2 regions of the Sinorhizobium arboris LMG 14919 genome follow, and region 1 is predicted to be linked to the other one. Evidence: riboswitches for the same ligand, from Rfam matches in the RefSeq annotation. Region 1 holds a riboswitch; the other holds the start of a gene.

What was found. Region 1 has a riboswitch for thiamine pyrophosphate ahead of thiB (thiamine ABC transporter substrate binding subunit). Riboswitches for the same ligand answer to the same signal wherever they lie in the genome.
Region 2: linked by a shared signal. The riboswitch ahead of thiD (bifunctional hydroxymethylpyrimidine kinase/phosphomethylpyrimidine kinase) and the one ahead of thiB (thiamine ABC transporter substrate binding subunit) in region 1 are both predicted to bind thiamine pyrophosphate.

What each region holds. Positions count from the first base shown of each region.
Region 1 covers NZ_ATYB01000014.1:3,161,579-3,168,941, reverse strand. Annotated here, with positions in the region: gene thiP (thiamine/thiamine pyrophosphate ABC transporter permease ThiP) at 1-795, opposite strand, end outside; gene thiB (thiamine ABC transporter substrate binding subunit) at 827-1,855, opposite strand; TPP riboswitch at 1,904-2,018, opposite strand; gene SINAR_RS0126585 (GNAT family N-acetyltransferase) at 2,152-2,634, shown strand; gene SINAR_RS0126580 (thiamine diphosphokinase) at 2,710-3,360, shown strand; gene SINAR_RS0126575 (ABC-F family ATP-binding cassette domain-containing protein) at 3,365-5,191, shown strand; gene SINAR_RS0126570 (amino acid ABC transporter permease) at 5,238-6,059, opposite strand; gene SINAR_RS0126565 (basic amino acid ABC transporter substrate-binding protein) at 6,129-6,938, opposite strand; gene rplS (50S ribosomal protein L19) at 7,066-7,363, opposite strand, start outside.
Region 2 covers NZ_ATYB01000008.1:316,945-324,307, reverse strand. Annotated here, with positions in the region: gene exoP (succinoglycan biosynthesis transport protein ExoP) at 1-1,346, shown strand, start outside; gene SINAR_RS0102210 (hypothetical protein) at 1,396-1,650, opposite strand; gene thiD (bifunctional hydroxymethylpyrimidine kinase/phosphomethylpyrimidine kinase) at 1,764-2,564, opposite strand; TPP riboswitch at 2,689-2,791, opposite strand; gene SINAR_RS0102200 (peroxiredoxin) at 3,005-3,664, shown strand; gene SINAR_RS0102195 (serine hydrolase domain-containing protein) at 3,782-4,789, opposite strand; gene SINAR_RS0102190 (beta-galactosidase) at 4,892-6,904, opposite strand; gene SINAR_RS0102185 (LacI family DNA-binding transcriptional regulator) at 7,021-7,363, opposite strand, start outside.

The sequences.
Region 1 (7,363 bases):
GCTCGTCTCTCCCTCGCGAGGTGCCGGCGCGATCAGTTTCAGCACGAGAAGCAGCATCCCGGTGAGGGCGACCTGAAGCGCCGAAAGGGCGATTGCCCGCGGCGGGTCGAAGTCAAAGCGCAGCGCCTGGTAGATCGCCACTTCGATCGTGCTGGCGGCCGGCCCGCCGCCAAGCGTCAGCACGAGCGTGAAGCTGGTGGCGCAGAGCATGAAGATGAGCCCGGCGATGCCGGGAAGCAATCCGCGGATCACCGGCCACTCGATGAAGCGAAAGATGGCAAAGGAACCCATGCCGAGATTGGCGCAGCTGCGCCAGTATTCGGCTGGAATGCGCTCGATGCCCGCAAGCATCAAGCGTGCAGCAAGCGGCATGTTGAAGAAGACATGGGCGATCAGAATGCCGGAGAGGCCATAGATGCTGACCGGCTGCTCCAGCCCGGCCGCCGCAAGGACCCGGTTCACGAGTCCCTGCCGTCCCCAGATTTCGATGAGGCCGAGGGCGGCGACGAGCGCCGGAAGGCCGAGCGGCAGCGCCAGAAACCGCACCACCCATATCCGGCCAGGGAACGAAGTTCGGCGGGCAAGGGCCCGGGCCAAGGGGATGGCCAACAGGACGGATAGAAACGTCGACAGGCTCGCCTGCAGCAGCGTGAAGCGTGTGATGCGCCAGATGTAAGCGTCGAAAAGCGGACCAGCGCCGGTGCTGCCGGCCGACTGGGCGAGCAGGGCCGCGGCGGCAAGGCCGACGAAAAGCAGGATGCCGCCGAGAGCGAAGGCTCCGGCGACCACTGTCATCCTGCTTTCATTCGAGCCAGACAATCCGGCCTCAGTTCCTGCTCATCGCCGCCAGCCATTCGTCGATCCAGGCCTTGCGGTTGGCGGCGACTTCCTCGGAGGGAATGAGGAACGTCGTTTGCGGTTCGACGAGCTTGCCGAAGGCTTCCGGCAGAGGTTCCTTGGTCGCCGTCACCGGCATCATCCAGTTGGTCGTGGGAATGATCGACTGGAATTCCGGGCCGATCATGAAGGCCAGGAACTTCCGGGCGAGCTCCGGGTCTCTGGCATTCTTCGTCAGCGCCGCGACTTCGATCTGGATATAGTGGCCTTCCGCGAAGGGGGCCGCCTGGTACCGCTCGGTGTCTTCCGCGACCATGTGGTAGGCGGGTGAGGTGGTGTAGGAGAGAACCATTGGCGCCTCGCCCTTCGTGAAGAGGCCATAGGCCTCCGACCAGCCCGGCGTGACCGTGAGTACGCGCTCCTTGAGCTCTGCCCAGGCCTCGCCCGCCTTGTCGCCATAGACGGATTTCACCCAGAGCAGGAGGCCGAGGCCGGGGGTGGAGGTCCGCGGGTCCTCGATGACGATCTTCTTCGACGGATCGCCCTCAACGAGTTCCTTAAGGCTCTTCGGAGGGTCCTTCAGCGTCTCGGTGTCGTAGACCACGGCGAAATGGCCGTAGTCATAGGGAACGAAGGTGTCGTCCGAGAAGTCGCCCGGAACCTTGACGGAAGCGGTATCGATGCCGTGCGGCGCAAAAAAACCGGTCGACTTGGCCTCCGCCACTAGATTGGTATCGAGGCCGAGCACGATGTCGGCTTTGGACCCCTGACCTTCGAGCTTCAGCCGCGTCAGGAGTTCGACCCCGTCGGCAACGCCGACATAGTCGATCTTGCAGTCGCAGGTTTTCTCGAAGGCTTCCGCGACCTTGGCGCCCGGTCCCCATTCGGTGATGAAGCTCTCATAGGTGTAGACCGTCAGCGTCTTTTCCGCGGCAGCGGCGCTTGCGGAAAATGCCGCGATCGAGGCTGCGGCGATCGCAAGCCGGCTAAGAATTTTTCGATGAAGTGAACTGGACATTCCGCACCTCTCCCTGTCGTCGTTGTTGCCATGGGAAAAGCGCGTATCGATCCGATCGCTTCTAATCCCTCCGCCGGTATGAACCGGATCAGGTTCCGCGGGTTGGCTTGCAGCCTCTCAGCCGTGATCGCGAAAGCCGACCAGGGCACCCCGTTAGAGCAGCAGAAGATTTAGCTTTCGGCGGCGGCTTAGGCAAGCTGAGTTTCAGCACGGACGTTTGCCGTGCGCGTCGGGCGCGCTATTAAGAGCCAAACAATTGCCGGCCCCGTTTGTTCGCCGAAAGCGGAGATAATTCCATGCCAGACATGCTCGTCCGCCTTTATGCCCTTCCCGAGGGCCGTCCGTCCCGCCTTGATTCCGACATCCGTATCCGCCGGGCGCTTGCGGCAGAACGGCGGGTCGTCATTTCCTGGATCGAGGAGCGCTTCGGAGCAGGGTGGGCCGGCGAAGCCGAAGCCGCCTTCTCCTCGACTCCGACGCGGATCCATATCGCCCACCGTCGCGATCGAATCGTCGGTTTCGCCTGCCACGACGTCACCGCGCTCGGTTTCTTCGGCCCGACCGGAGTGGACGCGGCGATGCGCGGCAAAGGCGTCGGCGAGGCGCTGCTCGTCGAAAGCCTCTCTGCCATGCGTGCCGCCGGCTATGCCTATGCGATCATCGGCGGGGTGGGACCAGCCGAATTCTACGCCCGCGCCGTCGGTGCGGTGGAGATCGCCGGCTCGACGCCCGGCATCTATGACGGCATGCTCCCGGGTGATCCGGCGTCCGGAACCTGATCCGCGCCGCCCGCGTTGGCAAAACAGCCGCCGCCCCTTTTCCTTCGCCGCTGCTTTGCGCTATGGGCTTCTGCCATGACCCGTTCACCCTTTACCATTCTCCTCGGCGGTGCGCTGACGCCGACAGACCGGCTTGCTCGACAGCTCGAAGGCAGCCGGTTCGTCGCGGCCGATGGCGGCATGCGCCATGCAAGAACGCTCGGGATCGTTCCCGAGCTCTGGGTCGGCGATTTCGATTCCACGGACGAGGCGCTTCTGGCTGAGTTCGCCGGCGTCCCGCGGGAACGTCATCCGGCCGCCAAGAATGCGACGGACGGGGAGATCGCCGTCGAAGCGGCCCTTGAGCGTGGCGCGACCTCGCTCGTCTTCGCGGGCGGGCTTGGCGGCGCGCGCAGCGATCATGCCTTCCTCCACCTTCTCGGCACCGTCGCGCTCGCGGAGAGCGGTGTTGCGGTGATGATGACCTCCGGCGAGGAGGAGGCTTATCCGCTACTGCCCGGTTCGCGGGAGATCGAGCTGCCGAAAGGCAGCCTCTTCTCGATCCTCGGCCTTGCGGAGCTGAACGACCTGTCGATCGAGAACGTGCGGTATCCGCTGAAGGACTTCCATTTGCCCTTCGGCTCGTCGCGCACCATTTCGAACATTGCGGATGGTACGGTCCGCTTCACCCTGAAATCCGGCCGGGCCGTCATCCTCGCCCGACCCTATGATCTATCCGGAGCCTGATGCCTTGGCGCCTCCCATTCTGAAGCTTGACGACATTTTCCTGACCTTCGGCGGCACGCCGCTGCTTGCGGGTGCGGGCTTGCAGGTCGAGCCCGGCGACCGCATCTGTCTCGTCGGCCGCAACGGCTCGGGAAAGTCGACGCTGATGAAGATCGCCGCCGGGCTTGCCGAGCCGCAGTCGGGCGAGATTTTCAGGCATCCGTCGGTGACGATCCGCTACCTGCACCAGGCTCCCGATTTCGACGGTTTCGATACGGTCCAGGCCTATGCGGAAGCTGGCCTCGGTCCCGGGGACGATCCCTATCGGGTCGTCTACCTGCTGCAGCATCTGGGGCTGACCGGCGAGGAGGAGCCGAAGCGCCTTTCCGGCGGCGAGGCGCGGCGTGCCGCCCTTGCTCGCGTGCTGGCGCCGGCGCCCGACATCCTGCTTCTCGACGAGCCGACGAACCATCTCGATCTGCCGACGATCGAGTGGCTGGAAGACGAGCTCGTCCGCAGCCGTTCGGCGCTGGTGCTCATCTCGCACGACCGGCGTTTCCTCGAGAAGGTGTCGACGGCGACCGTCTGGCTCGACCGGGGCCAGTCGCGCCGCCTCGATCGCGGCTTCGCGCATTTCGAGGCCTGGCGCGACGAGGTGCTGGAAGCGGAAGAACTAGAACAGCACAAGCTCGGCAAGGCAATCGAGCGCGAGGAGCACTGGCTGCGCTACGGCGTGACCGCCAGACGCAAGCGCAATATGCGACGGCTCGGCGAACTGCAGGACATGCGTGCCCGGCACCGCGGGCACAAGGGGCCGACGGGCACGGTCCAGGCGACCGTTGCCGACGCGAAGGAATCGGGGAAGCTCGTCATCGAGGCGGAAAAGATCGCGAAGGCCTATGGCGACCGCACGATCGTCGCGCCGTTCTCGATCCGCGTCCACCGCGGCGACTGCATCGGCCTCGTCGGCCCGAACGGCGCCGGCAAGACGACGCTTCTGAAGCTCCTGACCGGCCAGCTTGCGCCCGATGCCGGCAGCGTCAGGCTAGGCACCAATCTGGAGATCGCCACGCTCGACCAGAAACGCGAGGAGCTGAACCTGGACGAGACGCTCGCGCATTATCTGACCGACGGACGCGGCGAGACCCTCCTCGTGAACGGCGAGCAGCGGCATGTGACCGGCTATATGAAGGAGTTCCTCTTCCAGCCGGAGCAGGCGCGCACGCCCATCCGCGACCTGTCCGGCGGCGAACGCGCGCGCCTCATGCTCGCCCGTATCCTGGCGCGGCCCACCAATCTCCTCATCCTCGACGAGCCGACCAACGACCTCGATATCGAGACGCTCGACCTGCTGCAGGAGATCGTCGCCGGATTTTCCGGAACGGTGATCCTGGTCAGCCACGACCGCGACTTCCTCGACCGTACGGTGACGTCCACCATCGCGCCGGCCGATCCGGAGGCGCCCGATGGCCGCTGGATCGAGTATGCCGGCGGCTACTCCGACATGATGGCGCAGCGCCGGGGCGCGCTTGAGGAAAGGCGCAGGATCGAAAAGGCCGGAAAGGCGCGGCCGAGCGGTGCTCCGTTGGAGACGAGCGAACCTCAGAAGGCGAAGGGCAAGCTCTCCTACAAGCAGAAATTCGCGCTCGAGACCCTGCCGAAGGAGATTGCCAGGTCGGAGGCGGAGATCGCCAGGCGCGAAGAGAAGATGGCCGATCCCGATCTGTTTTCCCGCGACCCGAGCGGCTTCGCCAAGCTGGCAGCCGAGCTCGAAAAGCTCAGGACGGACCTGGCGCGAATGGAGGAGGAATGGCTCGAACTCGAAATGCTGCGCGAAGAGCTCGAGGGCTGAGCGGCCGGCGTTAGAACGCGCGTGAGGTGGCGATATCCCCCTCTGCCTACCGGACTTGCGACCGCCTCAGCCGCCGCTCGACTGCCCGAAGCGCGAGTGACAGCCCGATCGTCAGCACGAGGTAGACATAGGCGACGATCGAGTAGGTTTCGAAGAAGCGGAAAGAGCCCGAAGCATAGACCTTGCCCATCTGCGTGATGTCGGCGACGCCGAGCACCGAAACGAGCGAGGAATCCTTGACCATGGCCACGAAGTCGTTGCCGAGCGGCGGCAGGATGACGCGGATTGCCTGCGGGAAGACAACCAGGCGAAAGCGCTGGTAGCGGGAAAGCCCGAGCGCGTTTGCCGCCTCCACCTGACCCTTGTCGACCGACTGGATGCCGGCGCGGAAGACCTCCGCGATGAAGGCCGAGTAGCCGATCATCAGCGCCATGATCGCCCGCCACATCAGCGACACGTCTCTGACGACGAACGGCTCCATCCAGCCGGCCGAGATCAGGGGCATCGTCATGAAATTCGCAACCGTGACCAGCGCGGGCGCGCCGACGAAGGCGATATAGAACAGCAGCACGAGGATCGGCACCCCACGGATGACTTCCGTGTAGAAGCGCGCGATCTGGCGCAGCGCCACATGCTCGGAAAGCGCCATCAGGGCCACGCCGAGGCCGAGCACCGTTGCGAGCAAGAAACCGACGAGCGTGACGAAAACGGTGACGCCCAGTCCCCTCAGGACGACCGTGAACACCTGCGTGAAGATGTCATTGGCTGCGATGACCGCGGCCAGCGCCGCAGCGATCACGACAAGGGCGACCAGCCACCAGGGATAGTCGCCCTTCCCGGACGTTTCGGATGCTTGGACGGACGCCATTGCGATTCCAGTAGGTTGGAGCGGGATGCGGGCGGAAAAACGGAAATGCGCTTCATCCCGCTCGGATCATCAGCCGCCCATCTTGTATTCGAGGAACCACTTTTTGTTGAGGGCGTCGAAGGTGCCGTCTTCCTTCAGCGCCTTGATGGCGGCATTGACCGGCGCCACCAGATCCGATCCCTTCGGGAAGATGAAGCCGAAATCCTCGGTGCCGAGCGCCTCGCCGACCACCTTGAGCTGGCCATCGGAGGAATCGACATAACCCTTGGCCGCGACGCTGTCGGTCAAGACCAGATCGACGTCGCCCGCCTTCAGCGCCTGCACCGTCGCACCGAAGGTTTCGAACAGCTTGATGCGCGGATTCTGCTCGTTGCCGTCAAGAATCTCGTAGACGGCCGTGTAGAAGGGCGAAGTGCCGGGTTGAGCGCCGATCAGTCCGCTCTCGAGCGCTGCGAAGCTCTTGGCGTCGTCGAAGCGGGTCTCGTCGCCGCGCACCAGCATGAACTGTTCCGAGCGCATGTAGGGATCCGAAAAATCGACCTTCTCCTTGCGGTCGTCCTTGATGGTGATTCCGGTCATGCCGATCTGGTACTGACCGTCGGAAACCGCCTGGATCATCGCATCCCAGCTCGTGTTCTGGTATTCGACTTTGAAATTCAGCCGCTTGGCGATCTCGTTCATGGCGTCATATTCCCAGCCGACGGCCTGGCCGGACTTGGGATCGACGAACTGCAGCGGCGGATAGGCGTTCTCGGTCACCACGACGACCGTCTTGCCGCCGAGGTCGGGCAGGTCGCCGGCGAAAACGGGCGCAGAGACTGCGAATGGAACGGCAAGAACTGCGGCAATGCCCGCAAGCACGTGGCGACGAATTGTCATTGGAGGAACTCCCGAAGATTGTGGCGACAGAAAATGTCATAAAATCTATGGGGAAGACAAGCGGATGATGCCAAAAAGAAAGGCGGCCCGAAGCCGCCTTTCCGCACAACCCTGAAGAGTTGGGAACTTATTCCGCTGCAGCTTCCGCTGCCTTTGCTTCTTCGGCTGCCTTTGCCTCGGCGGCTTCGGCTGCTGCCTTCTCGGCGGCCAGTGCCTGGGCGGCTGCGACCTTTTCAGCCTCGATGCGGGCCTTCTCCTCGGAAATGGCCTGACGCTCTGCTTCGTTCAGCTTGCGCGCGCGGGTGCCGGTGTTCTCGACGATACGAGCCGACTTGCCGCGGCGGTCGCGCAGGTAGTAGAGCTTGGCGCGGCGGACCTTGCCGCGTCGAACCACGTCGACGCTCTCGACGAGCGGAGAGTAGACC
Region 2 (7,363 bases), on a different contig from region 1:
ACTTCGGCGCCGACCACCCGCAAGCGGTGTCGCTCCGCACGGAGCAGGAGGATGTCGCGCGGCAGATCTACCAGGAACTGCAGCAGCTCACTGCAAGCTACAGGAATGAATACGAGGTCGCCCAGTCGCGCGAGGAATCGCTCAGGAAGAGCATCCAGGGCATTGCCGGCAAGACCTCCGACGCGAGCGAGCAACTCGTGCAATTGAGGGAGCTCGAACAAAAGGCGGCGGCTCTGAAGACGCTCTATGAGTCGTATCTCGGCCGCTACGAACAGGCGACGCAGCAGCAATCCTTCCCGATCGCGAAGGCACGGGTCATCTCCGAGGCTGGCGTGCCGGTGTCGCCGTCGAGCCCCAAGAAAACCATGACCCTCGCTCTTTCGGCCGTGCTCGGCATGATGGTGGGCGGCGCTTACGCGGCGTTCCTCGAATTCCGCGAACGGACATTCCGTCTGGAGGGTGACGTGCGCTCGATCCTCGGCCATCGCTCGCTCGGCTACGTCCCGCTTCTTGGAACGCGCATGAAGAAGAAAGCGCAACTTGTCCATGCGCATTTCGGTTCGGTGAAGAGACCCGACGAAGCGGTGGACAGTACGATGCCGTTTCAACGCCTTTCGCGCATCGTCGTGGATGCGCCGCGGTCCACCTTCGCGGAGACATTCCGCAACGCCAAGCTTGCCTGCGACCAGATGCTGTCCGGCAGCGAGAGCCGCGTGATCGCCATAGCATCCGCCCTTCCGGATGAGGGAAAATCGATCGTTGCTGCAAACTTCGCCGCACTTCTGGCGGCAAGCGGCAAGCGGACCCTGCTCATCGATGCCGATATACGCAAGCCGGGACTGACGCAGATGATCACGCCCGCCCCCCGCACCGGTCTCGTCGAAACTCTGACCGGAGAAGCAAGCTGGCCCGCCGGTATCAAGGTAGACCAGCGCACCAAGCTCGCTATCCTTCCAGCCGGTGGCGCTTCGCATCAACGACATCAGAGCAACGAACTGCTCGCCTCCCCGGCCATGGCGAACCTCATCGAAAACGCGCGCAACGCCTTCGACTATGTCGTGGTCGATCTTGCTGCGCTCGCACCTGTCGTCGACGCCAAGGCCTTCGCGCCGCTGGCCGACGGCATCCTGTTCGTAGTCGAGTGGGGCATGACGCCTTCGCGGCTCGTACGCGATCTGCTCAACTCGGAACCGCTGATCAACTCGAAGGTGCTGGGCGTCATCCTCAACAAGACGGATATGAACGAGCTCGGCAAATACAGCGACTTCGACGGGGCGGAGAAATACCGTCACCGCTACGGCAAGTATTACATCGAGAATACGGTCACGGAAAACACCGCCGCTTGAGGCAAACGCGGCCGCGCCGCTTGTGGGCGCGGCCATTCGCTCCGTACCGTCAGGCCTTGCGGCGATCGAGACCCATGATCCAACCGGCTGCCATCAATGCAATGACCGCCGTCAGGGCCATGAGTGCCAGCGCATAGAAGAGCGAAAACTCGATCAGCGACGGCAGGATCGAAAGAGCACGCCGCGCCCTGCTTGGCGACCGCCGCCAATCCGGCAGGTCGTCACGGTTGAAAGCCTCAAGCCGGCGGATAAGAAAGTGCATATCGCGAGAACCGATTGCCAATCGCAGCCATGTTGAAAGCATGTTGCTGAAGAACAGTGGCTAGAGCGAGGCACCTGGAGCACTTCCAGAAAAAGTGTGTAACGGTTTGCCGTTGGAAGATAGGTCCTATCAAAGTCTTAGACCCTGATGCCGCCTTACTCCTCCCACCACCGATGGAAGTGATGGACGGGTCCGCGACCCTGCCCGATCTCCAGGCGATCGGCTGCGGAAATTGCGGCATGCAGATAGGACTTCGCAGCGCTCACCGCTTCAACCAGCGGCATGCCTTTCGCAAGGCCCGCGGCAATGGCTGCCGAAAGCGTGCAGCCGGTGCCGTGGTCGTTGCGCGTCTCGATCCGCGCAGCGGGTAGGCGGACAAGAGTATCTCCGTCGAAGAAGAGGTCCGTGGCCTCCGGATTCTCCAGGTGCCCGCCCTTGACCAGAACCGAGTGTGCGCCTGCCCGCAGGATCGCTTCCGCCTGGCGCGCCATTTCGGCCTCGTCCTCGGCGACCGCGCGCCCCGTCATGAGCGCGGCCTCCGCAAGATTGGGTGTAACGACGAGCGCCAGCGGCAATAGCTCTTCGATGAGCGCCGCGACGGCATCCGGGCGAAGCAGCGCATCGCCGGAAGTCGCCACCATGACCGGATCCACGACGGCCCGTTTCCCGAACCGGCGCAGTCCGTCGGCAATGGCGGCGATGGTTTCCCGACGCGAGACCATGCCGATCTTGACGGCGCTCACGTCGAGGTCGGAGAAAACCGCGTCTATCTGCGCGGACACGATTTCGGCGGAAACATCCTCGACGGCCGTCACACCCCTGGTGTTCTGGGCCGTGATTGCGGTGATGACGCTGGCGCCGTAGACGCCGAGCGCCGAAAAGCTTTTGAGGTCCGCCTGGATGCCGGCTCCGCCGCCCGAGTCCGAGCCGGCGATGGTGAGGGCAATCGCCGTCATGCGCCGCCCTCCTTCGCACGGATGATGCTTGCGTTGGGTAGTGCGGCAATGGACGTCATCGATCGATCTCCAGACGGGCTCATCACGGAGATCCAGGAAAGGCGATGAAAAGGCGAACTTGCCGCTGGCGGCCTTCTTCCGTTCCTACGCCGGCATGACCCGGATCAGGTTCAAGGGTCCGGCTCAACGCCATCTCAGCACCGTCTGGTGCTCCCCTCGGAATGCGTCATCTATGCGGCTGCGGCAGGGCGATGTCAACGCGTCCGCGAAAGACTTGTAAGACCTTTCCTTTTACGCCGGCCGGCAAAAAATATCGCGCCGATTGACAAGCTATGATGCTGTCATTCCTCCTGCCGCCGTCAATCGTTCGTTTCCTCCTCGAAAACGGCGACGATTGCGCTATTCTTAGCGAAATTTTTTGAGCTGAAAGGGAACAAGCCATGAGCCTGCGCATCAATGACACCGCCCCTGATTTCACCGCCGAGACGACACGGGGTCCGATCAATTTCCATGAATGGATCGGCGACGGCTGGGCTGTCCTCTTCTCCCATCCCAAGAATTTCACCCCGGTCTGCACGACGGAACTCGGCGCCATGGCCGGAATCGAACCGGAGTTTCGCAAGCGCGGCGTCAAAATCATCGGCATCTCCGTCGATCCGGTCGAAAGCCATACCAAATGGAAGAACGACATCAAGATCGCGACCGGCTTCGACGTCGATTATCCGCTGATCGGCGACCGCGATCTGAAGGTGGCAAAGCTTTACGACATGCTGCCGGCCGGCGCCGGAGACACGTCCGAGGGCCGCACCCCGGCGGACAACGCCACCGTGCGTTCGGTCTACGTCATCGGTCCCGACAAGAAGATCAAGCTGATCCTCACCTATCCGATGACAACCGGCCGTAACTTCAACGAGATCCTGCGCGCGATCGACTCGATCCAGCTCACTGCCAAGCATCAGGTTGCGACGCCCGCCAATTGGCAGCAGGGCGAGGACGTCATCATCACGGCGGCAGTTTCCAACGAGGACGCCATTCAGCGTTTCGGCTCTTTCGACACCGTGCTCCCGTATCTCCGGAAGACGAAACAGCCAACGGCATAGGATGCCGCGAGACCTCGGCCAGGTCCTTTGAGCGCGCTAAACAATGAGGTTTTGCGCGCCCTTATTGTATCTTCTTGATGCATCTCATTAGCAGCGGCAGAGCAGGACCATGCCGCCTCAATCCGCTTTGACGGCGGAGATGATTTCCGCCAGGACCCCATGCAAGGCGTCGCGATAGCCGTTGCGTGCCGAGGGGCCGCTTTCATCCGACGTCATAACCACAGTCAGGTTCAGGGACGGCACGATATAGAGCATCTGGCCGCCATAGCCCCATGCGTAATACACATCCTCGTCGCCGATCCGGCGCGTGAACCAGCCATACCCATAGCCGTCGCCGGTAAAGCGGGACTCCGTGCGCGGCCGCCAGGAAAGCTCGACCCAATCGGCCGGGACGACCTGCAGTCCGTCTGCGGTGCGGCCCCGGTTGCGGTAGAGTTCGCCGAAGGCAAGCAGCGATCGCGCGCTCATCGCCATCTGGTTGCCGCCGAGATAGATGCCCTGGGGATCGCGATCCCATGACCCGATTCGGAAACCCTCGACCGGACCAAGCCATTCGCGTGCTAGCGCCAGTGTCGGCTTGCCGCCCACTTTGGTCAGTATTGCCGAGAGCAGATGCGTCGAGGCGGTCGAATAGAGCATCCGGCCTCCGGGCTCGTCGTCGAAAGGCTGTGCCAGCGCGAAACGGACCCAGTTGCGGCTCGAAACCCAGCGTCCGTAATTCGGTCCCGACATCCGCCCCAGTCCCGCCTGCATCGACAGGAGGTTGCCGATGGTAATGTCGTTGATCCGCGGGTCGGCCTGCGACGGAAGATCCTCCTTCAGGAGCGGCGCGATCTTCTGCTCCGGGCCGTCGAGCAGACCCTTGCCGATCGCGATGCCCACAAGGGCGGACACGATCGATTTCGATGCCGACTTGATGTTGGCCGACTCCGAGGGCGTGTGGCCGCGATACCCGTTCTCGGCGATCGTCTCCCCGTCCCTGGCGACGATGACGGTCTTCAGCGGCTTCAGGTCGTCCCTCGTCGCCAGTCTCGTCAGCAAGGTGGTGACGGCCGACTGATCCTGCCCGGCTGCCGCCGAGTGGAAACCGAAGAGCGCAAGGAACGCAATAACGAGCATAGTCATGCGTTCGACCTAGGGCGAATGGGACGACAAGTCATCAAGTGCAATCCAGGCTCACGACGATGTGACCTCGCCGAAAGGTCGGCTACGTCGAAGCTCCGGGGTTCATTCCGTCCAGATCGCAACATCGACGGGTTTCAGCGTGCGTCCCCCCACATAGAACTCGGCCGCGGCGCCCGCGGGTACCTCCGCGGCGACCCGGCCGAAATTGAAGGCGAAACGGAGATTGCCGCGGCGCGTTACGCGAAGATCGCCGAGATCGGGCAGGCTTTCCAGCCCAGCCCAGCCGAGCGCATCCCCGATCACCTTGTTGAGCAATGCGCCATTGGCCGCAACCGCCAGATAGCGTGCCTTATCGTTGCCGACGAGCGCCGGCGCGCCGTTGCGATACTCCCCGTCGAAGCTTGCGAGAACGGTCTCCTTCGTCCTGACCGTCTCGCGCCAGCCGCCCGCCTCATAGGCCTCATTGCCATAGAGAACGGTCTCGCTGTGAAACTCCGGCAGCGATTCGACCCGTGTGACGCTGATATCGATGAGCTTCGCCAGAGGCCCTGGCGGCAGCCTTTCGGGAATATGCATCTCCTTCGTCTTGCTGCCGCTGCGCGCACCGAAGACCACCTTGGCTTGCGACCCCGCGAGCCGCTCGACGAAAGTCTCCTCGGCGATCACGAGATCCGGCGCAAGGATCAGCTTATATCCGTCGATATCGGAGTGCTGGCCTATGAAATCCACATCGACGCCGAGACGCGCCGCCGTCGAATACCAATCGAGCGCAACCGCCGAGCCGGAGTAGCTCCGCCCCTGGGGCAGAACGCGTGTCGCCCAGCGCGATTCGTAGTCGAGAAGGATCGCGACCTGTGCTTTGCCGCGCACCTCTCCCGCGGGCAGGCGCTTCATCTCCGCGACGACCTCGGCCACTTCAAGATAGCCCTGATCCGCCTCGCTGTTTGGAAGAAGGAGGCCCGCGTGGAACTGCTCCTGCGCGAACGGTGCCTGACGCCAGCGGAAATAGGAGACCACGTCCGCCCCGTGGGCGTAGGCGAGCCACGTCCAGAGCCGGACCATGCCGTCGGCCGGCGCCTGGTTGTGCGCCGCCCAGTTCACCGGCCCCGGCTGCTGCTCCATGACCCAGATGCGGCCGCGGCCGACGGCGCGGTAGAGATCGTGGTTGAAGGCCGGCTGGTCGGGGTCCCCGACCCGGAGATAATGCTCCTTGTCCTTCGCTGCGAGGCGTCCGTTGAGCAGGCCGCCCATCGGATAGACGTCCCAGGAGGCGATGTCGATGTCCTCGCCCACCCTGTAATGATCGAAATCGGTGTTCTGCGACATGAAGTTGTGCGTCACCGGACGGCCGGGCGAATGCGCCCGGAGGATGTCGACCTGGGCCTTGTTGAAGCTCTTCACCTGATCGGAAGAGAAGCGGATAAAATCCACCCCATGGGTCGGGCTTGGCTCCTCCACGAGATTGTTCGGCAGATCGATTTCCTCGAAGCTGTTGTAGCTCATCGACCAGAACGACGTGCCCCAGGCGCGGTTCAGTTCCTCGATCGAACCATAGCGCTCGGCCAGCCACAGTCGGAACGCCCTGACCGCTTCGGCGGAATAGCTGTAGATCGTATCATGGTCGCCATATTCGTTGTCCGTCTGCCAGGCATGGACATAGATGTGTTCGCCATAGCGGCGCGCCATCGCTTCGGTGATGCGCGCCGCCTCGGAGCGGTAACGCCGGCTCGAGAAGCAATAGTGCCGTCGCGCGCCGAAATTGCGCACCGCCCCCGTGGCGTCCACCGGCAGGATCTCGGGGTAGCGGTCCACGAGCCATTTCGGCGGAGCCGCCGTCGGCGTGCCGAGGATGACCTTGAGGCCGGCCTTGCCCAGGACGTCGATCGCCTCGTCCAGCCATTCCCAATGAAATTCGCCCGGCCGCGGCTCTATCTTCGCCCAGGCGAATTCGCCTATGCGAACCCAGGAGAGCCCAAGCTCGACCATTCGCCGGGCGTCTTCCGCCCATTTCCCGCGCGGCCATTGTTCCGGGTAGTAGCACACGCCGAGTTCAAGCCGGTCAGGCGTCCGAAAGTCGGAGTTGAAGTGATTGGGGCTCGTCAGCGGCATGTGCAAGGTAAAGTCCTTTGTCGTATTCCGATTGTCGGCGGAGAAACCGTCGCGGCATCGCGTTCCAGTGGCTGATGTAAACGTTTATATCGAGAGCCGAAGCGTTGCGGCGTACCGGCCGGTCATCTTCCCGGCCTCAGCCGGTCGTCCGAGCGCTCGATGAGATCCGGCATCAGGAGCGTCTGCAGGGCCTCGGGCGGCTCTCCCTCCATCCGCCGCAGGATGAACTTGCCGAGCAGCGCGCTCGGCTCGCCGATCGGCAGGTAGTAGCTCGTGATCGGCGGTGCGAAATACTGGCTGACGTTAAGGTCGTCGGTCGCATTGATGACGGCGTCACGCCCATGCACCAGCCCGCGCGCGTGGAAGCCGGAAAAGGCGCCGAGCGCGGTGGCTTCGTTGGCACAGATATAGGCGGTGGGCGGATCGGCAAGCGCAGACATTGTGACAACATTCTCCCGGCCGAAG